DNA from 3 places in the Nocardiopsis oceanisediminis genome. Region 3 is predicted to be linked to each of the others. Evidence: riboswitches for the same ligand, from Rfam matches in the RefSeq annotation. Region 3 holds a riboswitch; each other region holds the start of a gene.
What was found. Region 3 has a riboswitch for cobalamin ahead of metE (5-methyltetrahydropteroyltriglutamate--homocysteine S-methyltransferase). Riboswitches for the same ligand answer to the same signal wherever they lie in the genome.

Region 1 (5,412 bases), 3.0 Mb from region 3:
CTCTCCGATCCGCCATTTCGCCGACTTGACGAACTGGAAGACGCCGATGTCCCAGCCCTGGGCCCAGCCGCGGGTGGCCAGGCCGAAGGCGGCGGTGGACTTGCCCTTGCCCGCGCCGGTGTGCACCACCAGCAGCGGGCGGTTGCGGCGCTGGCGGGTGGTCAGCCCGTCGTCGGGGACGTAGGCGGGTTTGCCCTGAGGCATCTGTCTCGCTTCTCCTCGGTCCGTGGTTCGGGTGGGGCGGCCGCGCCGGGTCAGGCGGCGCCGCGGGTGGTCCGGGCGCCGCGGACCAGGCCGGTCAGCGCTTCGGCGCCGAGTTCCTCCAGCCGGACCCGGGTGGCGCCGAGCGCGGAGGCCAGCCGGTCCGCCAGGCCCAGGCGGACCGGGCCGGACTCGCAGTCGACGACAACGCACTCCACGTCCTGGGCGCCGATCCAGGCCCCCGCGCGCAGCGCCTCGTCCACGCCGCCGTGCGTGGCGCGGCCGTCGGTGACGACCACCAGCAGCGGGCGGCGGCGCGGATCGCGCAGCCGCTCGACGCGGAGCACGCCGGCGCTGCGCAGCAGGCCCGCCGCCAGCGGGGTGCGGCCCCCCGTGCGCAGCTCGCGCAGCCGGCGCGCCCCGGCCTCAACCGACGAGGTGGGCGGCAGGTCCAGCCGCGCCTCGCGGCCGCGGAAGGTCACCAGGCCGATCTTGTCCCGGCGCTGGTAGGCGTCGAGCAGCAGGCTGAGCACCGCCCCCTTGACCGCGCGCATCCGCTGCCGGGCCGCCATCGACCCGGAGGCGTCCACGCAGAACAGCACGAGGTTGCCCTCGCGCCCCTCGCGCACCGCCTCGCGCAGGTCTCCGCGGCGCAGCACCAGGCCCCGGCCGTCCCGGCCGCGGGCGCGCTGGTGCGGGGCGGCGGCGCGCAGCGTCGCCGCCAGGTGCACCTGGCCGGGGCGCTCGCCCGGGGCGCGCGCCCCCGAGGTGCGGCCGAACGGGGTCTGCGCGCGAGACCTCCGGCCGGGCGCGCCCGCGCCGATCCCCTTGACGCTGAACAGGCGGGGACGGAAGGTCTCCCCCGCCTCCGAGGTCCGCTCTCCCCCGGCGCCGCCGGCGGGGCGGCCGTCGGCCCCTTCGCCGGGGCCGCCCTCCCCGGCGGAGGGCGCGGGGCCCGGGGCCGGGTCGTCCGCCCCGGCGCCGGGACCGCTGTCGGGGGCGCCGGCTCCCCCGTCCGGCGCGCCGCCGTCGCCGCCGCCTCCATCACCGCCGCCGGGGCTCCCCGGGCCGTCCGGGTCGTCCTCAGGGCCTTCCGGGTCCTCCCCGCCCGCCTGGGAGAGGGCCTCGGAGAGGCGGTCCTCGTCGAGGTCGGGGGCGTCGAAGGGGTCGCGGCGGCGCCGGTGCGGCAGGGCGAGCCGGGCCGCGTCGCGGACGTCCTCGGCGGTGACCTCGGTCCGGTCCCGCCAGGCGGCCAGCGCCATCGCGGTGCGCGCGGTGACGATGTCGGCGCGCAGCCCGTCCACCTCGAAGGCGGCGCAGACCGCGGTGACCTGGCGCAGCGCCGCGTCGGTGAGGACCACACCGGGCAGCCGCTTGCGGGCCGCCAGGATGTGCCCGGCCAGCTCCCGCTCACCGGTGGCGTGGCGGACCGCGAACGCCTCGGGGTCGGTCTCGAACTCCAGCCGGCGGCGGACCACCTCGGCCCGCTGCTCGGGGTCGCGGGTCGCGGCGACCTCCACGGTGAGCCCGAACCGGTCCAGCAGCTGCGGGCGGAGCTCGCCCTCCTCCGGGTTCATGGTGCCGACCAGGAGGAACCGGGCGGCGTGCCGGACCGAGACGCCCTCCCGCTCGACGTGCGAGGTGCCCATCGCCGCGGCGTCCAGCATCAGGTCGACCAGGTGGTCGTGGAGCAGGTTGACCTCGTCGACGTAGAGCACTCCGCGGTGCGCCGCGGCGAGCAGGCCGGGCTCGAAGGCCTTGACGCCCTCGGTGAGCGCGCGCTCGATGTCCAGCGAACCGACCAGGCGGTCCTCGCTGGCTCCGACCGGGAGCTCCACCAGCCGGGCCGGGCGGCGCTCGGGGACGGCGCCGGCGGGGTGCGGGCCGTCCGGGCACTCGGGGTCCGGGGCGGCGGGGTCGCAGCCGAAGCGGCAGCCGGCCACCGCGTCCAGCTCGGGCAGGAGTGCGGCCAGGGCCCGCACGACGGTCGATTTCGCGGTGCCCTTCTCGCCCCGCACCAGCACCCCGCCGACGGCCGGCGAGACGGCGTTGACGAGGAGAGCGAGTTTGAGGTCGTCCATGCCGACGACCGCGGTGAAGGGATAGCGAGCGTTAGCGCCCACGCAGGTCAGTCCTTCCTTGGGAGTCCACGCCCATGGGTTCGGTCTCGGTGCCGCGCAGTGTCCTGGCTCCCGGATCCGTGCTCCCCCGCCGCCTTCCCGCCGCTCTCCGCGGCAGTGGCGGGTGTCGCGGGCTCGCTCCCCGGTCACAGTGGCGGGTCCGCCCCGGTCTCGCACCGGGTTCCTGCCGTCCGCACCGCCCCCCAGATTCTCATACCGGCGCGGACCGGCCGATTCCGGCCGCCGGTCACCGGGGAGGGGCCTCGTGGGCCGCGCACCCCCGGGCGTACATTCATCCCTGCGAGCTCCCCCGATCAGGAAAGACCCCCCATGAGCCTCTTCCCCGTACTCTTCATCGCGCTGGCGGTGGTGATGATCGTTCTGGTGATCGTCGGCGTCTTGATGGACGCGCGGTCATCGCGGCGGCCGACCGGGCGGCCGCGGCGCACCCGGTACGGCGGCGACGGAGGAGGCGGCGCCTACACCGCCGGCGACGACCGGTCGGACCGCGGCGGTGCGTCCGGCGGCGACGGCGGCGGGTGGGGCGGCCTGTTCGGCGGCGACGGAGGCGGAGGCGACGGGGGCAGCGGGGGCGGCGGAGGCGACGGGGGTGGCGGCGGCGGAGACTGACCGGCCCTTCCGCCGGACTGAAACGCGTTCTACCATGCGCGGCAGGCCCGCACACCGAGGGGAGCCGCCATGGCGACGGACATGCGGATCGGCCTGGCCCTGGGCTACTGGGGCGCCGGAGCCGACGACGCGACCGAGGCGGTCCGCGCGGCGGAAGCGCTCGGCTACGACTCGGTGTGGACCGCAGAGGCCTACGGCTCCGACGCCTTCACCCCGCTGACCTGGTACGGGGCCCGGACCGAGCGGATCGGGCTGGGCACCGCCATCGCGCAGATCTCGGCGCGCACCCCGGTGGCCACCGCCATGCACGCGCTCACCCTGGACCACCTGTCCGGCGGGCGGCTGCGGCTGGGCATCGGGGTGTCCGGGCCGCAGGTGGTGGAGGGGTGGTACGGCCGCCCGTTCCCGCGCCCGCTGCAGCGCACCCGGGAGTACCTGGACATCATGCGGCAGGTGTGGCGCAGGGAGGCCCCCGTGGCCAGCGCCGGCCCGCACTACCCGCTGCCGCTGCCCGGCGGCTCCGGGCTGGGCCGGCCGCTGAAGTCGATCACCCGGCCGCTCCGCCCGGACATCCCGGTCTACCTGGGCGCGGAGGGGCCGCGGAACGTGGCGCTGGCCGCGGAGGCCGCCGACGGCTGGGTGCCGATGTTCTACCACCCCGGGATCAGCCCGGGGCTGTACGCCGACGCGCTGGCCGGCGCCCCCGAGGGGTTCGACATCGCCTGCACGGTGAGCGTGCTGCACGCCCGGGACACCGCCGCCGCGCTGCGCGCCGCCAAGGCCCCGATCGCCTTCTACATCGGCGGCATGGGGGCCCGGAGCAGCAACTTCCACCTCGACGTGTTCGTCCGGATGGGGTTCGAGGAGGAGGCGCACAAGGTCCAGGAGCTCTTCCTCGCCGGGCGCCGGGCCGAGGCGGTCGAGGCGGTGCCGGACGAGCTCGCCGACGGCCTCACCCTGGCCGGCCCGCTCCCCCGGATCGCCGAGCGGCTGGCCGCCTGGCGCGCCTCCCCGGTCGGCACGCTGCTGGTGGCGGGGGTGCGCGACGAGCCCACCCTGCGCGCCCTGCGGGACATGGTGCTCGGCTGAGCGCGGCGGGGCCCCGCCGCGCGCCCGCCCGGTGCCCGCACCCTCACTCCACCACCCGGGCCAGGGTCCACTCGTCGCCCAGGGACTCGTAGCGGAGCTCGAAGACCCCGGGGGCGCGGTCCGATCCCGCCTCGACCCGCCAGTGGCGGCGCTGCGGGACGCCGCGGCCGCCCGCGGCCGCGGCGTGGTCGGCCCGGAGCGTCACCCAGTGGTCGATCACCCGGCGCACCGCGTAGACCCGCCCGTTCCAGGTGAAGCGCACCGGTCTGCCGCCCTCCTCGACGACATCGATCCGGACACCGTACACAGCGGACACCGCCATCCTCCTCACGTACCTGTACACGACGACGGGCAGGCCTGCGGGGAAGGGCAGGCGTTCGAACACGTGTTCCCATGGTAGCGGACCGTGGCCGATCCCGGATGCCGGGCCGGGCGCCTCATCGGTACTCTGTGACGGCGAATCGCGCGATCCACGAAGGACTTCGACACTGTGACGTCAAACGGGCACGACAGCGCCAGACCCCTCCGCACCGGCGACCCCCGCGAGCTCGGCGACTACCGGATCATCGGCCGGCTGGGCCGGGGCGGCATGGGCACGGTCTACCTCGCGCAGAACCCCTCGGGGCAGAAGGTCGCGGTGAAGCTGATCCACCCCGACCTCGCCGACGACGAGGCCTTCCGGCGCCGCTTCGCCCGGGAGGTCTCCTCCGCCCGCAGTGTCGCCCGGTTCTCCACCGCCGGAGTGCTCGACGCCCGCCTGGAGGGCGAGCCGCTCTTCATCGTCTCCGAATACGTCTCCGGCCCCAACCTGGCCGAGGCCATCGACGCCGACGGACCGATGGCCGGCGGCACCCTGGACGGCCTGGCCATGGGGGTCGCCGCGGCGCTCACCGCGATCCACGGCGCCGGCGTCATCCACCGCGACCTCAAGCCCGCCAACGTGCTGCTCTCCACGGTCGGCCCCAAGGTGATCGACTTCGGCATCGCGCGGGCCATGGAGGACGACGGCGCGGTGACCCGCTCCAGCCAGCTCATGGGCACCCCGGCCTACCTCGCCCCGGAGCTGATCGAGGGCAAGGACATCACCCCGGCCTCCGACATCTTCTCCTGGGGCTGCCTGGTCGCCTTCGCCGGCACCGGCCGGACCCCGTTCGACGGGCCCTCGGTCCCGGCGGTGCTGCACCAGATCGCCTCGATGGCGCCGAACCTGGAGGGGCTGGACCCCTCGCTCAAGGAGCTGGTCGAGCGGGCGCTGGACAAGGACCCGGCCGGCCGGCCCACCGCCCAGCAGCTGCTCAACCGGCTGGTCGGGCAGGAGAACCCGAGCGACTCGGTGGTGGACCGGACCGTGGTCCGCTCCTGGACGCCGCCG
Region 2 (5,412 bases), 1.6 Mb from region 3:
GAGGCCCCGGTGACCACCACCAGCACCGCGCCGAGCGTCGCTCCGGAGGAGATGCCGAGCAGCAGCGGGTCGGCGAGCGGGTTGCGGACCAGGGTCTGCAGGGCCGCGCCGACCGCGGCCAGCCCGGCGCCGGCCAGCGCGGCCAGCACCACCCGCGGCGCCCTGGCGACCGTCACGATCGCCTCGTGCGCGGGCGGCCAGTCCGGCCGGACCAGGCCGGGGAAGGCCTGGTGGGCGATGATCCGCCAGGTGTCGGCGAAGGAGACGTCCACCGACCCGGTGATGATGCCGAACGTCGCGGCGACCGGGACCGCGGCGGCGAGCAGCGGAAGCAGCAGGAGCAGCGGCACCGGGCCGCGCCGCGGTGAGGGGCGCGCGGCGCGGCCGGCGGTGGTGGCGGGGGCGGTGCTCACCGGGGCCTCAGAACGCGTCCGGGTGCAGCTGCTCGGCGACCTCTTCCACCGCGCCGCCCACCCGGTTGCCGACGACGGAGGAGGTCAGCGGCAGCACCGCGAACCGCTCCTCCTCGACGGCGGGCGTCCCGGCCAGCGTCGGGTCGGCGAGGACCGCCTCCTTCTTCTCCTCCGCGGAGACCTCGCCGTAGTCGTAGATGAGGATCGCGTCCGGCTCGCGGTCGGCGGCCTGCTCGATGGAGACGTCGGCGAAGACCTTGTCCAGGTCGTCGAAGACGTTCCGGCCGCCGGCGTGCGCGATGATCTCGGTGCCGATGCCGGCGCCGCCCGAGGTGAAGACGGTGCCGTCGATGCTGTCCACCACCAGGACGTCCACCGGCTCGGTGCCCTCCAGGGCCTTCTCCACCCCGGCGACCTGCTCCTCGATGCCGGCGACCAGCTCCTCGGCCCGGTCCTCCACCCCGAAGATCTTCCCGATGTTGGTGATCTCGGTGGCCACCGTCTCCATGGTGACCTGGTCGGCGCACTGCTCGATGCTGGCGTAGGTGGTCATCCCGGCGTCCTCCAGGGCCTCGCGGCCCCGGCCCTCGTCCTCGGCGAAGGCGCTGGAGGCGAACCCGGCGTAGGCGAAGTCGGGCTCGGCGGCGAGCAGGTCCTCGAACGAGGGGTACTGCTCGGCCAGGACCGGAACGGCCTCGTAGGCGTCGGCGTACTCGGGCAGCACGGCGTCGTCCAGGTACGCGGTGCCCACCATCCGGTCCTCCAGGCCCAGGGCCAGCATGATCTCGGTGGTGTGCTGGTTGAGCGTGACCGCCCGCTCCGGCGGGGCGTCCACGGTGACCTCGCGGTCGCACTCCTGCACGGTGACCGGGTAGCCCTCGTCGGGGGCGGCCTGCCCGGCCGGCTCGCCGCCGCCCCCGCAGCCGGCGGCGGCGAGCAGCGCGGTGCAGGCGAGTGCGGGCGCGGTGCGGCGCACCGCGCGGCGGCCCGCCGGGGAAGGGATGGGGGATTCCTGGTGCACGTCCGGGTCCTCTCCGGGATCCGGGCACGGCGCCGGTGGTCGAGGCGTACAAAGGGCGCACATCGCGGCGGCACCGGAGACGCCCGTCCCCCCGGGGTCCGCGCCCCTGGTCGACGATCGCGACGGGTCAGTCTCCTGACTCCCGGATCAGCGCCTCCCCCGGCCTTCCAGCGCGCTGCGCCGTGGCCTTATGCGGGTTCGACTCCCCGGTCACAGTGGCGGGACCGTGCCGGATTCGCACCGGACTTCCTGGTTCCCGTCGCCCTCCCAGGCTAGTGGCCGCTCCTGATCAGAGGGCGCCCGGGGTATGTCGGATCGGCCAAAAAGGACACCCGGGTCCTAGACGAGGCGCCAATGATGGTCAAGGAATGTGACGGGCATGTCTCGAACCGGTGATGAAGTACATATCGGTCATTGATCACGCAGGTGAACGGGGACAGGATGCGGAGACCGAAGAGGAAACCTGAGATGAAGGAAGGAGCACCGTGAGCGAATCGCTGCTGGCGTCGAGCGTCACCTTCGGTGTGTACTTCGTAGTGATGGTCGGCATCGGCCTCTACGTCTACAAGCGCACCACCTCCCTGTCCGACTTCGTACTCGGCGGCCGCCGGCTGAACAGCTGGGTGGCCGGGCTGAGCGCCAACGCCAGCGACTTCAGCGGCTGGCTGCTGCTGGGCCTGCCCGGTGCGATCTACCTGTCCGGCCTCGGAGAGGCGTGGATCGCGGTCGGCCTGGCCCTCGGCTTCGCCGGCAGCTGGATCGTGATCGCCGGCCGGCTGCGGGTCTACACCGAGCGCGCCAGGGACGCGCGCTCGGGGGACGAGGCCAACTCGCTCACCCTCTCCTCCTACCTGGAGAACCGGTTCGCCGACCGGACCGGCCTGCTGCGCGGCGTCTCGGCCGTGCTCATCCTGGCCTTCTACCTCTTCTACGTGGCCTCCGGCCTGGTCGCCATGGGCGGGCTGTTCGAGGACGTCTTCAACATGCCGGGCTCGATCGCGGTGCTCGCCGGCATGGCGATCATCGTGCTCTACACCTTCCTCGGCGGGTTCCTCGCGGTCAGCTACACCGACGTGATCCAGGCCGTGATGATGTGGCTGGCCCTGCTCATCGTGCCGGTGGTCGCGGTCGTCACCGTGGTCTCCGACCCCTCGGTGGGCACCGGGGGCGAGCTCTCCGTGCTGGGCGGCTTCAGCGGCGCCGGCGAGTTCTCGCTGGGCGGCGTGCTCGCCCCGGTCGTGGTCGTCTCCGGCCTGGCGTGGGGCTTCGGCTACCTGGGCCAGCCGCACATCCTCGCCCGGTTCATGGGCATCCGCTCGGTGCGCGACGTGCGCAAGGCCGCCGGGGTGAGCGTCTCCTGGGCGGTCTCGGCGATGCTGATGGCCGTGGTGATGGGCTTCGTCGGCCTCCGCTACTTCGGCTTCGAGGAGGAGCTGCCCAACGCGGAGAACGTGTTCCCCGCCCTGATCCAGGCGCTGCTCAACCCGTGGGTCGCCGGCCTGCTGCTGGCCGCGATCCTGGCCGCGGTGATGAGCACCGCCGACTCCCAGCTGCTGGTCGCCGCCTCGGCGCTGACCGAGGACGGGTACCGGGCGTTCGTCAAGCGGGACGCCTCGGCGCTCACCCTGGTCTGGGTCAGCCGCATCGCGGTGATCCTGGTCGCCCTCGCGGCGTCGGGCATCGCGCTCTCCGGCAACAGCACCGTCATGGACCTGGTGGGCTACGCCTGGGCCGGGTTCGGCGCCGGCTTCGGCCCGGTCATCCTGCTCTCCCTGTACTGGAAGCGGATGACCTGGACCGGCGCGCTGGCCGGCATGCTCGGCGGCGGCCTCACCTCGGTCATCTGGGACGTGCTGGACAAGAACGTGCTGGAGACCGGGCTGTACGCGATGGTCCCCGCGGTGATCGTGAGCTTCGCGGCCATCTACGCCTTCAACGGGCTGGGCAAGGTCGCCGAGCACATGGACGAGGACTTCGACCGGGTCGACGCGGAGTACCGCCGGGAGAGCCAGGGCGCGGGCGTGTGACCCGGCCTCCCCGATGACCCCGCGGCGGGGGTCGCGCCCGGTGCGCGGCTCCCGCCGCATCGTGATCCTCCCGTTCTGGTGCGTAACGGGGGCTCCCGGTAGAAACGATGCCATGTGCGATCTTCCCGTGGCGTGGACCCGCGTCGACGATGCCCGGGGGACGGCCGTCGGGGCGCTGGTCCCGGAGCGGAGCGGCCACCGGATGGAGGGCGGCGAGACCGCCGTCGACGGCGGCGCGGTCTACAGCTGCCGCTTCACCGTCCGCACCGACCTCGCCTGGACGACCCGGTCGGTGCACGTGGAGGTGCTGAGCTCGTCGGGGGTGCGGACGCTGGACGTCACCTGCCGGGCCGGCCTGTGGACGGTGGACGGCGAGCGCCGCCCGCTCCTGGACGGCTGCACCGACGTGGACATCGCCGCCACCCCGCTCACCCGCACCCTGCCCGTCCGCCGCCTGGGCCTGCGCCGCGGCGAGCACCGCGACATCGCCGCAGTCCGGATCTCCGTGCCGGAACTGCAGGTCACCCGGGTCCTCCAGCGCTACACCCGGCTGGAACCCGCCGCGGACGGCCGCGCCCGCTACGAGTACCTCACCGCCGAGCACGGCCACCGCTTCTCCGTCGACCACGAGGGCCTGGTCCTCGACGGCCAGGACCTCTACGAACGGGTGCCGTGACCACGGGCGTCCTGCACCGCCCGGCGTTTCACGTGGAACATCCCGCGGACCGCCCACGGCCTGCGGAGGGGGCGGGTCAGCGGTTGAGGCGGGAGAGGTCCACGGTGACCGGGAAGGGAACGCTCAGCTCCAGGCGCCCCCGGGCCACGGCCGTCCGGGTATAGACGCCGTTGACCCGGTCCAGTTCGTAGACGTGCACGGCGGCGGCGCCTTCCTCCTCCTCGACCAGCCAGAAGTGCGGGATCCCCGCCTCGGCGTACTTGACCGGCTTGGTCTTGCGGTCGCGCTCCTCCGATTCGGGGGAGACGACCTCCACCACCAGGAGCACGTCCTCCGGCAGGTAGTAGGTCCGGTCCCCGTTCCCGCCATCGGTGTCCCGGAACACCACGAGGTCGGGCTCGGGGCGCTGGCGCTCCCCGAGCCTCACGGTCATCTCAGGTTCGACCCCTACCCCTTCGGGGGCCTGCAGGTCGAGTGCGGCTCCCAGGCGCAGGAGGGTCCTGGCGTGGAAGGAGCGCTGGGGCGCCGTCACGATGAGTGCTCCGTCGATCAGCTCGATGTGCGAAGGAGCGGAGGGCGGGAGCCGGTCCAGGTCGTCCGCCGTCCACCCCTCCGGGGGCGGGAAGAACCAGTCGGGCAGCGGATCAGCGGACATCGTCGGTTCCTTCAAGGGGATCGACATCGTCGGCCGCCTCACTCTCGGTCGGTCCGGATCTGCTGAGGCGGAATCTAACCGGAGCCTACCCAGCGCCGCAGCGGATTCCCCGAAACCGGGCCTTTCCCGCGACCCGGGTGCCGGGGCGGGGGAGGCGGGGCGGGATAATCCCCAGTCGGAGCAGCAGGTCGTACCGGCAGGGAGGAACACGGCGGTGGGCGAGTTGAGCGAGGAGCGGCGCGGGATCATCCGGGCCCTCGAGGTCGCCGAGGGGTTCGACGTCCGGGAGGAGATCGAGCGGCGCACCGCCTTCCTGGCGGAGCGGCTCACCGCGACCGGGTGCCGGGCGCTGGTGCTGGGGATCAGCGGCGGGGTGGACTCCTCCACCGCCGGGCGGCTGTGCCGGCTGGCCGCGGAGCGGGTCCGGGCCGGCGGCGGGCAGGCCGAGTTCATCGCGATGCGGCTGCCCTACGGGGTGCAGAAGGACGAAGAGGACGCGCAGCGCGCGCTGGAGTTCATCGAGCCGGACCGGGTGCTGACGGTGGACGTCAAGCCGGCCACCGACGGCCTGGCCGACATGCTCGACGTCGCCGGGCTGCACTACGCGAGCGAGGCCTCCC
Region 3 (5,412 bases):
GGGCCGGACCTTCCCCGGGCCGCTCGGCATGGCCGCCGGGTTCGACAAGAACGGCGAGGGCATCGAAGGGCTCACCGCGCTCGGCTTCGGGTTCGTCGAGATCGGCACCGTCACCGCGCGCCCCCAGCCGGGCAACCCGGCGCCGCGGCTGTTCCGGCTGGTGCCCGACCGGGCGATCGTGAACCGGATGGGCTTCAACAACGAGGGCGCCCAGGCCGCCGCCGGCCGGCTGCGGGGGCTGCGCGAGCGCGCGGCCGCGGCCGGCCGCCCCGGTCCGCTGGTCGGCGCCAACATCGGCAAGACCAAGGCCGTCCCGGAGGAGGAGGCCGCGGCCGACTACGCGGAGAGCGCCCGCGCCTTCGCCGGCCTCGCCGACTACCTGGTGGTCAACGTCAGCTCGCCGAACACCCCGGGGCTGCGGAACCTGCAGGCGGTGGAGCACCTGCGGCCGCTGCTGGGCACGGTCCGCGAGGCGCTGGACGGCGAGGGCGCCACCGACGTCCCGCTGCTGGTCAAGATCGCACCGGACCTGGCCGACGAGGACGTCGACGCGGTCGCCGACCTGGCGCTGGAGCTGGGCCTGGACGGGATCATCGCCACCAACACCACGATCTCCCGGGACGGGCTGGCCACCGGCCCGGAGGCGGTCGAGGCGGCCGGCGCCGGCGGGCTCTCCGGCGCCCCGCTGAAGCGCCGCTCGCTGGAGGTGCTGCGCCGGCTGCGCGCCCGCACCGGCGACGGCCTGGTGCTCATCGCGGCCGGCGGCATCGAGACGCCCGAGGACGCCTGGGAGCGCATCCGCGCCGGGGCGACCCTGGTGCAGGGCTACACCGGCCTCATCTACGGCGGCCCGCTGTGGCCGCGCCGGATTCACAAGGGCCTGGCCCGCCTCACCCGCCGGGCCGGCCTCGCCTCGGTCGCCGACGCCGTCGGCACCGACGCCCCGGCCGCCGGGAAGGCCTGAGCCCCGCACCCGCCGGCCGGTCCGGGGCGCCCGCCGGCCCCCCGGGGCGGCCGGCCCGCTCTCCCCGCCCGGCACCCGGCGGCACCGGGGCGCCGAGGAGGCCCCGACACGGCGAAGGCCCCGCCGGGGCGGGGCCTTCGGTGCGGATCCGGGTCAGCGGGCGGAGGCCGCCGGGGCCGGGAGCTCGGTCTCCAGTTCGGCGCCGAGGAGCGGGCCGGACAGGTGCGACGGGCGGATGCGGACGCCGGTGACCCGCTCGGCCAGGGCCAGTACGGCGGCGGCCGGGTCGTCGGGGCCCTCGCCCGCCTCGTCCAGCAGGCCCACCGAGGCCATCTCGGCGGTGAGCGCGTCCGGCCGGGTGCCGCGGCGCCGGGTCGGGGTGCGGGCGTCGAAGAAGGTGCGCAGCACCCCGCCGGCGACCCAGCGGAACTCGTACCGGGCGTCCATCCGGACCCGGACCGAGACCAGCTCGGTCTCGGCCGACAGCGAGCGGTAGCAGTCCGGTCGGACCGCGCGGCAGCCGGTGGGCTCGACGATCACGGTCCAGCCGTTCACGCAGAGCGCGTGCGCGGTCTGCGGCGGGCGGCTCTCGCTGCACAGCCCCGCCTCCAGGGCGTCGGCGATGGGCAGCATCCGCAGCCGCTTCGGCGCCGCGCCGAGCCGCTCCAGGCACTCGGTCTTGCCCAGGCCCCGGACATAGGTGAGGCAGAACGCCTCGGCCAGGTCCGGCTGGGACTCTTCGAACCAGGCGTAGTCTGCCGCGAGGGCAGCGGCCATCGACCTCTCCCTTCCCCTCGGGGCGGCCCCCTCCTGAGGGGCGCTCCCCGTTGGCGGAACGGTTGCGGAGTCCTTGCCGGTTCCCCGGCGCAGCAGCGGAAGAAGGGCCACCTCAGGCCACCGCCTCTCGGACGGGATGCGGCGCGAGCGGCATCCGCGCGAAGTGCGTGTTCATGCCCACGGCGAACCACCATACGCCGCCGCGGGGACTCTCTTCACACGTGACGGCCCGCTCGCGCCGTCATCTGGACCACATCGTGGCCGGAGCGTGATCGGGGAGGGCGCCCTTGCCCTCCGCCCCCTCATCCTTCCCCGTTCGCGCCGCCGCCACCGTTCCCGGAGGAGCCGCTAGTCGCCCTTTCCGGTGACGGCTTCCTCACCGTCGAAGTACTTCTCCCCGGGCTCGGTCTCGCCCAGCAGCTGGGAGACGGTCACCATGGTGAAGCCCTTCTCGTCCAGCCGCTTCAGGATGTCCGGCACGGCGTCGACGGTGGTGCCGTGGATGTCGTGCATCAGGATGATCGCGCCGGGCTCGGCGCCCTCCACCGCGCGGTCGGCGACGACCGAGGAGTTCCGGTCCTTCCAGTCGTTGGTGTCGACGCTCCAGATGATCTCGGCCATCCCGAGGTCCTCGGAGACCCCGGCGACGGTGTCGTCGGTCGCGCCGTAGGGCGGGCGCATCAGCTCGGGGCGGTAGCCGGTCTCCCGGTCGATCAGCCCGCTGACCGAGGCCAGCTCCTCGCGGACCTCGTCCTCGCCGATACCGGTCAGGTCCGGGTGGCTCTCGGTGTGGTTGGCGATCTCGTGCCCCTCGGCGTACTCCCGCCGCACCGTCTCCGGGTTCTCCCGGACCGGCTCGCCGGTGAGGAAGAAGGTGGCCTTGGCGCCGTACTCGTCGAGCTCGTCCAGGAGTTCGGGGGTGCGCCCGCCGGGGCCGTCGTCGAAGGTGAGCGCGATGCACTTGGCCTTCGGGTCGGAGCAGTCGACGTCGGGGGAGACGGGCGAGGGCCGGCCGGGGACGTCGCCGGCGGCGCCGTCCTTGGGCGCGGCCGCCTCCGCCTCCAGCTTGAAGTCGCGGGTCACCGCGGTGGCCGCGGCCTGGGCCCGCTCACCGAGGTCGGACAGGAGCGGCTCGGCCTCCTTGCGCGGCACCACCGCGTGCACCCGCCCGTCGCCGGCCGGGGCGAGCTGGCCCTCGTCGAACTCGACCACCAGGTCGCCGTCGGGGTTGAAGCCGATCGAGTCGTACATCCCGGCGATGGGGTAGAGGTCGGCGGTGTCCACGTCCTGCTCGCCGAGGATCCCGGCGACCCGCTCGTGCAGCTCGCCCAGCTCCTCGTCGCCGGCGAGCAGCTGGGTGGAGTAGGCGGTGGCCCCGGTGCCGGCGTCGTACCAGTAGGTGGCGTGGCCGGTGCGGGTCCCGTCGGAGTCCTTCTCCTTCTGCTCCAGGCGGACGCCGAGCACGTCGCCGCCGGCGGCGGTCAGCGCCCCGGTGACGGTGAGCGACTCGGCGCCGGGGACGGCGTCGGCGAAGTCCTCGGCGGCGCGGCCGGTGATCCGGCCGAGCTCGTCGGCGAACGGGCCGGCGCCGCCCACCGCGGGGTAGGAGATGTCGACGGAGACGTCGCCCCGCTTCTCCTCGGTGTGCTTCTCGTCGAGGTCGGCGACGGTCTCCGGGTCGACCTCGGTGAGCCGGTCCGGCTCACCGGAGGGCTTTTCGGCGGGGGTCTCCTCACCCCCCGAGGTGTGCTCACCGTCGGAGGGGCTGCAGGCGGTGAGGGCGAGCACAGCCGCGGCCGCGGCGCCGATGAGGGCGCGGCCGCGGGGGGATTCAGGGACGGAGCGGTTGCGTAGCACCTGAAATCGTCTTTCGCATATATCGGGCCAACCGGACTATACATAGGATGATCGCATCCGAGGGTCAGTTCGGTTCGACGCTTCGGTAATGAGAGGGGAAAAACCGGCGTGCCGTCTTCCAGGGGCGGAGGGGCGGGGTGCGGGCGCCCGGGACCCACCCCCCGGTATCGGGCAACGGCGTCCCTATACTGACAGCTGCGGTCGGTACGCGCACGGTGGATCACTGTGGGCGTCGAGAGAGGGAACCCGGTGCGAATCCGGGACTGCCCCGCAGCGGTGAATGGGAACGAAAGCCGTCAACAGCACTGGGTGCCGAGCACTTGGGAAGCGGCGGCCGGTAGGAGAACGCGCCCGGAGGGCGCGGAGCGCCCATGAGTCCGAATACCTGCCGACCGCCCGCGGGCGCGACCGTGCCCGCGGTGGTCGGCGCGTCCCGAGGGAGGACACGCGGACGGTGCCCGGTCGGGGCGCGCTCCGCCGCGCCCGCCTCCGGCCGTCCGCTCCTCCGGACGGCGTCGTCGGCCTGCCAAGGCTGTTCGACGAGGGAGAGAAGAAGCCACATGCGAACCGAGCGCACCCGCGGCGGTGAGGCCGGATGACCGCCACCGCCCACGGCTACCCGCGCATCGGCCCCGACCGCGAGCTCAAGCAGGCCTGTGAGTCCTACTGGGCCGGCCGGAGCAGCGCCGCCGACCTGGACGCCGTCGCCGCGCGACTGCGCCGCGACGTCTGGCAGGACTTCCGCGCGGCCGGGGTCGACGAGATCCCATCGAACACGTTCTCCTACTACGACCACGTTCTCGACACCGCGCTGCTGTTCGACGCGGTTCCGGAGCGGTTCGGCCCGGCCCCCGAGGGAGAGGGGGCCGGCGCGGACCGCGCCGCCGAGCTGAAGCGCTACTTCACCCTGGCCCGCGGCTCGGACGACACGCCGCCGCTGGAGATGACCAAGTGGTTCGACACCAACTACCACTACCTGGTCCCGGAGCTGTCCCCGCAGACCCGGTTCCGCCTCGCCGGGACCAAGCCCCTCTCCGAGTACAACCAGGCCAAGGGGCTGGGCATCGAGACCCGGCCGGTGCTGGTCGGCCCCCTCACCTTCCTCCTGCTGGCCAAGCCCGCGGCGGGCGCCCCGGAGGGCTGGAGCCCGCTGGAGCTCCTGGACGGGCTGGTCGAGGCGTACGGCACGCTCCTCGGTGAACTCGCCGCGGCCGGCGCCCGCCAGGTCCAGCTGGACGAGCCGATCCTCGCCACCGACGAGGGCCGGGAGCGCACCGCGGAGCTGGAGCGGGTCTACTCCGCCCTGGGCGGCCGCTCCCGGCGCCCGGAGATCACCGTCTCCACCTACTTCGGGTCGATCGGGACCGCTGCCCTGGAGGCGCTCAAGCGCACCCCGGTGGAGCGGATCGGGCTGGACCTGGTGGCCGGCCCGGAGGCCGCCGACGAACTGGCCGCCGTCTCCGGCCTGGGCGACAAGACCCTGGTCGCCGGGGTGGTCGACGGGCGCAACGTGTGGCGCACCGACGTGTCCGCCGCGCTGGCCCGGCTCGGCCCGCTGCTCGGCCTGGCCCGCGAGGTCGTGGTGAGCACCTCCTGCTCGCTGCTGCACGTCCCGGTCGACCTGGACGCCGAGACCGACCTGGACCCGGCGATCCGCGCCCGGCTCGCCTTCGCCCGGCAGAAGCTGGACGAGGTGGTCCTGCTCGGCCGCGCCCTGTCCGCCGACGACGAGGCCACCGCCGCGGAGATCGCCTCCGCGCGCGCCGAGCTCCCCGAGCCGGAGGGCTTCCGCGACCCGCAGGTGCGGGCCCGCC

Region 1: it holds a riboswitch for cobalamin, as region 3 does, so the genes downstream of both, J0910_RS09810 (putative cobaltochelatase) here and metE (5-methyltetrahydropteroyltriglutamate--homocysteine S-methyltransferase) in region 3, are expected to answer to the same signal.
Region 2: it holds a riboswitch for cobalamin, as region 3 does, so the genes downstream of both, J0910_RS29745 (ABC transporter substrate-binding protein) here and metE (5-methyltetrahydropteroyltriglutamate--homocysteine S-methyltransferase) in region 3, are expected to answer to the same signal.

Annotation. Positions count from the first base shown of each region.
Region 1 covers NZ_JAFMZJ010000001.1:2,177,322-2,182,733, reverse strand. Annotated here, with positions in the region: gene cobO (cob(I)yrinic acid a,c-diamide adenosyltransferase) at 1-204, opposite strand, end outside; gene J0910_RS09810 (putative cobaltochelatase) at 255-2,324, opposite strand; cobalamin riboswitch at 2,380-2,508, opposite strand; gene J0910_RS09805 (hypothetical protein) at 2,652-2,951, shown strand; gene J0910_RS09800 (LLM class F420-dependent oxidoreductase) at 3,021-4,040, shown strand; gene J0910_RS09795 (DUF6504 family protein) at 4,084-4,362, opposite strand; gene J0910_RS09790 (serine/threonine-protein kinase) at 4,531-5,412, shown strand, end outside.
Region 2 covers NZ_JAFMZJ010000001.1:6,793,153-6,798,564, reverse strand. Annotated here, with positions in the region: gene J0910_RS29750 (FecCD family ABC transporter permease) at 1-413, opposite strand, end outside; gene J0910_RS29745 (ABC transporter substrate-binding protein) at 421-1,434, opposite strand; cobalamin riboswitch at 1,543-1,733, opposite strand; gene putP (sodium/proline symporter PutP) at 1,920-3,461, shown strand; gene J0910_RS29735 (putative glycolipid-binding domain-containing protein) at 3,574-4,137, shown strand; gene J0910_RS29730 (Uma2 family endonuclease) at 4,214-4,792, opposite strand; gene nadE (ammonia-dependent NAD(+) synthetase) at 5,007-5,412, shown strand, end outside.
Region 3 covers NZ_JAFMZJ010000001.1:5,202,238-5,207,649, reverse strand. Annotated here, with positions in the region: gene J0910_RS22760 (quinone-dependent dihydroorotate dehydrogenase) at 1-964, shown strand, start outside; gene J0910_RS22755 (DUF6461 domain-containing protein) at 1,118-1,741, opposite strand; gene J0910_RS22750 (polysaccharide deacetylase family protein) at 2,090-3,598, opposite strand; cobalamin riboswitch at 3,784-4,005, shown strand; gene metE (5-methyltetrahydropteroyltriglutamate--homocysteine S-methyltransferase) at 4,194-5,412, shown strand, end outside.